Linked DNA regions of Gemmatimonas sp.. The main gene of each other region encodes a partner of the protein of the gene in region 2 in a complex. Links are inferred from orthologs where the notes say so. Each region holds a gene or a part of one and is shown on either strand. Other genes may lie near its edges.

Region 1 (2,920 bases), on a different replicon or contig from region 2:
GCAGCGCCGAACGCTGCGCACGATTGCGCACTGCAGCCGCACGCGACTTCCGCAGGTCCTTCTTCGCGGACTTGATATTCGGCACGGAAAACTCCCCAGCAGGTAGAATCGGTAAGTTCGAAAACGACAGTGAGGTGAGGCGACGCCCCAGGCCACTGCGGACAGACCGGAAAACATACCCGCAAAGAGGGCGGCGGTCAAGAACCCCCTGCATCTCTGGCCACCGCCTGCGCTTTGACACCCGACCCACCCTGGGCTACCTTCCAGTTCGTACTTGCTTGCATTCGCGTCCTGCGCGGGTTGACCGGAACCGGCCCTCCGCCGCCCTCCTGGCGCCCTTTCCCAATCGCCGCTGCGGTGGATTCTACACAGCAACTCGTCCTCATCGCACCCGTGTTGCTCTTCTCGATGGTCGCCCACGAGTATGCGCACGGCTATGCGGCGTTCAAGCAAGGGGACATGACGGCGTACCAGCTCGGGCGCCTCACCTGGAATCCCCTCAAACACATCGATCCGTTCATGACCATCATTCTCCCGGTCATGCTCGCGCTCATCGGTGCGCCCATCTTTGGCGGCGCCAAGCCGGTCCCCGTCAATCCTCGCAACTATCGCCACTACCGCCGCGGCGACATCATCGTCTCGCTGGCCGGTGTCGCCACCAACGTGGCCATCGCCATCCTGATTGTGCCCCTCATCGTCCTCGTAGGGCTGCTCGGACAGTATGTTCCGTCACTTATCAGACCCCTCGGCGTGCTGCAACAAATGCTCGCCGCCGGTATCTTCATCAATCTGATTCTCGCGGCGTTCAATCTGATCCCGATTCCGCCGCTCGATGGATCGCACGTCTTCAAGTATTTGCTCCCCCCGAAGTGGTCGCTCCAGTACCAGCGCCTTGGGGGAGTCGGACTGCTGTTGCTCTTCGCCGTGCTCTCGTTCGCCCGGCCGCTTGTGAATATCTGGTTGGCACCCGCATACATTCTGCGAGCGCTCGCCGAGCAGTTCTACTTCCCGTACATGCTGCCCAACCCCTTCGCGTGAAGGCCGCGTGATCGCTCCGAATTTCCGCTACGCCGAACACTCGGCGCCCTCCTTTGTCGTTGAGCTGAGCCACTTCACCGGCCCGCTCGATCTGCTGCTGTCGCTCATCCGCGATGAACAGCTCGACATTTACGACATCCCCATTGCCCGCATCGCCGAGCAGTTCCTGGCGCGCATCAGCACGCTCGGACTCGACGAAGCGGCCGATTATCTCGAGATGGCCGCCCGACTGCTCCGCATCAAAGCGCAGATGCTGCTCCCGCGGGCCGATGGCGAGGAAGCGTGGGAAGATCCCCGCGCCGAACTCGTACGTCGATTGCTCGAGTATCAGCAGATGCGCGAAGTCGTCGATCTGCTCGAGCGTCGCGGAGAAGAGCGTCGTCATCAGTTCCCGCGTCGCTGGGTGCCGCAAGCGGCCGACATCACGCCCATCAACGCGCCGCTGTCTCTCTCGCTCGGCGAGCTGCTGGCGGCCGTCGATCGCGTGCTGCGCACGACGAAGGAACCCGCGCTGCACGAGGTCATCCCGCGTGCCCTCGATGTCGCGGGCGCCATGGTCACCGTGCGTGCGGTGCTCGCCATGCGGCGTTCGGCCCGTTGGTTCGATATGGTTGGTCGCGACGCCGAGCCCTGGCAGATTCTGTCGGTGTTGCTCGCGTTGCTTGAAATGGCGAAGCTCGGTGAACTGCGGATCGCGCAGCATCATGCCTTTGCCTCTGTGGAGATCCGTCGTGACGCCGTTAGCGAAGCTGCTTGAAGCCGCCCTGTTCGCCGCCCCGCGCCCCATTGCCATGGAAGCGCTGGCGGCGTTGGACGTCGAATCGAGTCCCGCCGCAGTAGCCGCGGCGCTCGATGAACTGCGCGAGCACTACGACGTCGACGGACATGGCGTCGAACTGGTCGAGCAGGGAGGCGGCTGGCAGATCCTCACGCGCGCCGAATTCGCCGAAGCCATTGAGCGCGCGCAGGTCGCCGTCCGGCCGCAGCGACTCTCCGCCGCCGCGCTCGAAACGCTCGCCATCATCGCCTATCGCCAGCCCATCGGCCGTGCCGAAATCGAAGAAATCCGCGGCGTTGCCGTGGGCTCCGTGCTGAAGTCGCTCCACGAGCGCGGGCTCATCGACATCGTCGGGCGCAGCGAGGGCATCGGCCGTCCGCTGCTGTACGGAACCACCTCTCAGTTCCTCGAGCAGTTTGCGTTGCGACACCTGGAAGAACTCCCGCGCGCCGATGAGTTGGCGATCGCCCTGCGTGGCGCCGGTAACACAGCCGTCGTGCCGGAGTGACCAAGCCCCCGAAGAAGACGGCCGCCGAGAAGAAGGGCGAGTACCGCCGCGGCACACAGAAGAAAACACCCAAAGGCCCCTCGGCTCGTGGGGCCGCCGCTCGCGCTGCCAACGACAAGCGCGGGGTCCCGTCGGTCGCCAAGCCAAAGCCCCCGCGTGAGCGGAGCGTGCGCGATGCGGAGTCGCGCGACACCGCGCCACGCGACACCGCACCACGCGAGAAGCCGGTGCGCGATCGGAGTGGAGCGGGGTCCTCCAAGCGTCGTGTCAAGCCGCAGCGCTCGGCCGATGCGCCGCCCTCCAAGGCCGGTGGCACCGTCAAGGCCGACCGCGAAGGCCCCATGCGCGTGCAGCGGGCCCTCGCCCGGGCCGGCGTGGTGTCGCGCCGCGGTGCCGACCAGGCCGTGGCCGAAGGACGCGTGCAGGTCAACGGAGCGATCGCGACCGTCGGACAGGTCGTTGATCCCTTCCGCGACGTCATCGTGCTCGATGGGACGCCGGTCATCACGCGCGTCACGTCGCACACCTGGATCGTGGTCCACAAGCCGGCGGCGGTCATGACGACCCGCAAGGATCCCGAGGGACGCACCACCGTG
Region 2 (4,254 bases):
GATGCCCGCGTGCGTGCGCTCGACGCCGTGGCGCTGTCGCCGGTGGCGGAAGGCAACGAACAGTGGTTCCGCGTCACGATTGGTGCATCGTCCACGCGCGCGCAGGCCGAGTCGCTGCTGACAAAGCTACGCACGCAGAAGATCGTGGGATCGGGGAGCATCGTGTCGGTGCCGTATGCGTTGCGCCTCGCGCGCAGCGTCACACCGACTTTGATCCCCACGCGACTCGCCGAGCTGGCGAATCGCGGCATCATCGCGTACGCGTTGCTGCAACCTGATGGCAGCGCGACTGTGTATACCGGCGCGTTCGAATCGCCGATGCAAGCGACCCCGCTTGCAGATTCTTTGCGCGCCCTGCGCGTCGCGCCTGTGTTGGTTTATCGAACTGGGAGAGCGTTCTAGTGCGTCTGACGAAGCTCGAGGTCCATGGCTTCAAGGCCTTTGCCGATCACTTGGAGTTCGTGTTCGAAAAGGGTGTGACGGCCATCGTCGGCCCCAACGGAAGCGGCAAGTCGAATGTCTCGGATGCCGTAAGATGGGTGCTGGGCGAGCAGCGCGCGCGGGCCATGCGCGGCGCGAAGATGGAGGACGTGATCTTCCACGGGTCGTCGGCACGCAAGGCCGTGAACATGGCCGAAGTGTCACTGCACTTCGACAACACCGAAGGCGAACTCCCGGTCCCATTCAAGGAAGTCGTCATCACCCGGCGCTTGATGCGCTCGGGAGAGAGCGAGTATCTGCTGAATCGCGCGCCGTGCCGTTTGCGCGACATTCAGGACCTGGTGCGTGGCACCGGCCTCGGCGCCGACTCCGGCGTGGTCATCGAAAGCAGGATGATCGATGCCCTGCTCTCCGACCGCCCCGACGAGCGCCGCGAGCTGTTCGAAGAGGCGGCCGGTGTCGGCCTGTATCGCGATCGGCGCCGCAGTGCCGAACGCCGTCTCGAAGAAACGACCGTCGACCTGGCACGCCTCGATGACCTGATCAACGAAGTGCAGAGTCAGGTGCGCTCGCTGGCACGTCAGCGTCGTCGCGCCGAACGGCACGCCGAATTGATGTCGCGTCGGTTCCAGGTCGAGATTTCGTTGGCCACCCGAGAGATGGCGGCGTGGCGCGAAGAACTCTCGGCGCTCGATGGCCGTCTCGAAGAGCTGCAGCTGGATGTCCCCGGTGGCGAAGAAGCCATCACGCAAGCCGAGATGCTGCGTGAGCAGGCCCATGGTGCGCGCTCCGCGGCCGAAGCCAGCCGTCTCGAACTCGCGCGTCTCTCTACCGAGCAGCGCGACAAGACGCAGAAGCTCGAGCGCGAACTCGCCGTGAGCGAAGAGCGTCAGCGCAGCACGACCATGCGCAAGCAGCGCGCCGAAGAGGAACGGAAGGAGAACGAAGCGTTCGGCCGCCGTTTGCGTGAAGATCGCGAGCGCGCCGTGGGTGATCGGACCACGCTCGAGAAGGAACTGGCTGACGCGGGTGAAGCGCTGCAGGAACGCCTCGCCGCCGAACAGACTACGCGTGAAGCGGTACAGCAGTCGCGCGCCGTGCTTGAGCAGCTCGAACGTCAGGTGCGCGAACACCGCGACCAGGCCCGCCGCATCGAACTCGATCGCGACGGCGCATCGCGTGAACATCTCGAGACGCAGAATCGTCGTGAGGCGCTGGAGATCGAGCGTCAGCAGCTGGCCGATGCCCTCGATGTGACCGAACGCGAACTGATCGCCGCGCGCGAGCAGGTGTCGATCACCCAGGCGAATGCGCAGGATGCGCTGCACGCGCTCGAAGGCGCGCGCTTGGCCGCCGCCACCGCGCGCACGGCCGATGCCGAGTCACGCAGTGCGCTGGCCAGCGCCGTGCAGTCACGCACGGCACTCGAAGGCCGCTTGAATGCGCTGGCGGCACTCGAGCGTGAACGCGTAGGTCTGGCCCCGTCGGCGGCCAAGCTGCTCAAGGAACGCGAGCGGTTCGGCGACGGGGCGGTGCTGGGTCCGCTCACCGACTTCCTCACCGCCGACGGCGAAGCGGCGAAGCTCGTGGAACGCTACCTCGGCGCCACCATGCACGCGATCGTTGTGCGCGATGCCGATGCCGCGGCCGCCGTGCGTCGTTGGCACGCCGATACGCAGCCGGGGCCGCTGCTGCTGCTCCCGCTCGATGTCGTCACCGACTTGGGTGCCGATGCCGACGCGTTGGCGGGCAGCGTACAGTCGTCTGGTGCCGCGTCGCGGTGGGTGCGCGCGTTGCTCGGCAAGGTGCGCGCGATCGATAGCGGTGAAGCGTTCATCGATGAACGTGGCGCCGTGTTCCTGCCAGGCACGGCCACGGGCCCCGGCCCGCTGCAGCGTCGCGCCGAGATCACGCGACTCGAATCGGATCTTGCCGCCGCGGATGCGCGCCGTGATGAATGCATGATGGCCGCTGAAGCGGCGCGGTTGGCGCTCGGTGAAGCGGAGCGTGCGCAGCAGGCCGCGATGGAAACGTCCAACCGCGCACAGCAGGAATCGCGTCGCGCGGCCGATGTGCAGCAGGAAGTCGAGCGTCGCCGCGAGCGCGCCGAGCGCGAACTGCAGCAATCGAGCGCGCTCGCCGAACGTCTCATCTCGCGTCTCGAGGAGCTCGACTCCCGCACGAAGCAGCTGGCGCAGCAGGCCGAAGCGCTGCACGCGCGTGCCGGTGAGGCCGATGCTGATATCGCCGAGGCACGTGAGGCGATGTCGATCGCGGAGCGCGATCAGGAACAGGCACGCGAAGCGCGGGCCACGTGGCAGGTGGCGCAGGCCCAGGCGCAGGCGCGTTTGTCGGTCGCCATCGACCGCGAGAAGCGGTTGAACGAAGAAGACTCCACGGCTGCGGCGCGCCTCGAGTCGTTGGCGCGCGAGCTCTCGAATCTCTCCGAGGCCGACCAGAATCTGGCGCAGCAGCTCGACGGCTGGCGCTCCGAGCTGGAAACAGAACAGAAGACGCTGGCTGATGCCGACGCGCGCCTGGCCGATGCCGAGCGGGCCGTGGCCGCGGCCACCGGTGCACTCGACGAGGCCGAGCGCATGCTCGATGAAGCCCGCCGCCGTGCGTCGGCGCTGGGTGAGCAGCTGCACGGGGCGCAGCTGCGACACACCGAGCTGTCGGGCCGTCGCGAAGCTATCCGTCAGCGTCTCGAAACCGAATGGCGTCGCACGCTCGAGGATTTGCTGGCCGGATTCGAAGAGCTCGACCTCGAAACCGATGTACTGCGCACCGAAGCCAAGCAGTTGCGGGAATCGCTCGACGAGCTGGGCCCCGTCAACCCGTTGGCGATCGAAGAACACGAGGAAGAGCAGCGTCGTCTCGAGTTCCTGACCGGGCAGCGCAACGATCTCGTGGCCGCCAAGCAGTCGCTGCATCAGGCCATTCGTGAAATCGACAGCACGGCGCGTGAGCTGTTCCTGGCCACCTTCTCGCAGGTGCGCGAGAACTTCCGTCAGATCTTCCTGCGCATGTTCGGTGGTGGCGAGTGCGACCTGCGACTCGAGAACCCCGACGCGCCGCTCGACTGCGACATTGAGATTCATGCGTCGCCGCGCGGCAAGAAGACGCAGCGCATTCACCTGCTCTCCAGCGGTGAGCGCGCCCTCGTGGCGTTGTCGCTGCTGTTCGGCATCTTCCTCACCAAGCCGAGTCCCTTCTGCCTCATGGACGAAGTGGACGCGCCGCTCGACGATCAGAACATCGGCCGTTTCGTGAAGATGCTGAACGACTTCAAGTCGCGGACGCAGTTCATCGTGATCACGCACAACCCGCGCACGACGTCGGAAGCCGCTGATGCGGTGTACGGCGTGACGATGCAGGAGCCGGGCGTGTCGTCGATCGTGAGCGTGCGCCTGCGCGGCGGCCAGCAGGTGGACGAAACCATCGTGCCTGACGACGCCATCGCGGGCGAGATCGGCGGCGACGAGGTCGATGATGCCGTCGACGGCACCGCCGACGAGGACTCCGCAGCGGAACCGTCGCCGGCGTGATTTCGCGCCCGCAGCGGCGATGGTGGAGCGCCGCAGCGCTGTGCTGCGGCGCCGCGTTGGTGACGATGCCCCGGCTGCTGTCGGGGCAGTCGGTGGTCGTAGACGGTCCGACGGCGGTGGCATTGCCGACGCTCACGCCATCACTGGTCGTGCGCGCGCTCGGTTTCGCCAATCAGCGCCCGCTACGCGTGCGGGTACAGATCGCCACGACCGTGGACTTCGCTGTCGGTTCACTGGCGGTCGATTCGTCGTTCTCGACCTCCGA

What was found. Proteins that work in one complex are often made in the same cells at the same time.
Region 1: the proteins of smc (region 2) and RMP10_RS10865 are in contact, whole or in part, in a crystal structure (PDB 3ZGX), measured with the Bacillus subtilis proteins. The link is inferred for Gemmatimonas sp. from one-to-one orthologs.

Annotation. Positions count from the first base shown.
Region 1 is NZ_JANPLK010000042.1:35,718-38,637, forward strand. The notes cover bases 67-2,920. They hold RMP10_RS10865 (ScpA family protein), read left to right. Parts: upstream 67-1,045; coding sequence 1,046-1,795; downstream 1,796-2,920. Other genes in these bases: rpsT (30S ribosomal protein S20), read right to left, coding at 67-85; RMP10_RS10860 (site-2 protease family protein), read left to right, coding at 358-1,038; scpB (SMC-Scp complex subunit ScpB), read left to right, coding at 1,770-2,324; RMP10_RS10875 (pseudouridine synthase), read left to right, coding at 2,321-2,920. Also shown: more of rpsT, read right to left, coding at 1-66. UniProt on the Bacillus subtilis protein: Participates in chromosomal partition during cell division. May act via the formation of a condensin-like complex containing Smc and ScpB that pull DNA away from mid-cell into both cell halves.
Region 2 is NZ_JANPLK010000009.1:42,078-46,331, reverse strand. What follows is about bases 2-4,189. They hold smc (chromosome segregation protein SMC), read left to right. Parts: upstream 2-401; coding sequence 402-3,989; downstream 3,990-4,189. Other genes in these bases: RMP10_RS02935 (hypothetical protein), read left to right, coding at 4,049-4,189; RMP10_RS02945 (SPOR domain-containing protein), read left to right, coding at 2-402. Also shown: more of RMP10_RS02945, read left to right, coding at 1-1; more of RMP10_RS02935, read left to right, coding at 4,190-4,254. UniProt on the Bacillus subtilis protein: Required for chromosome condensation and partitioning.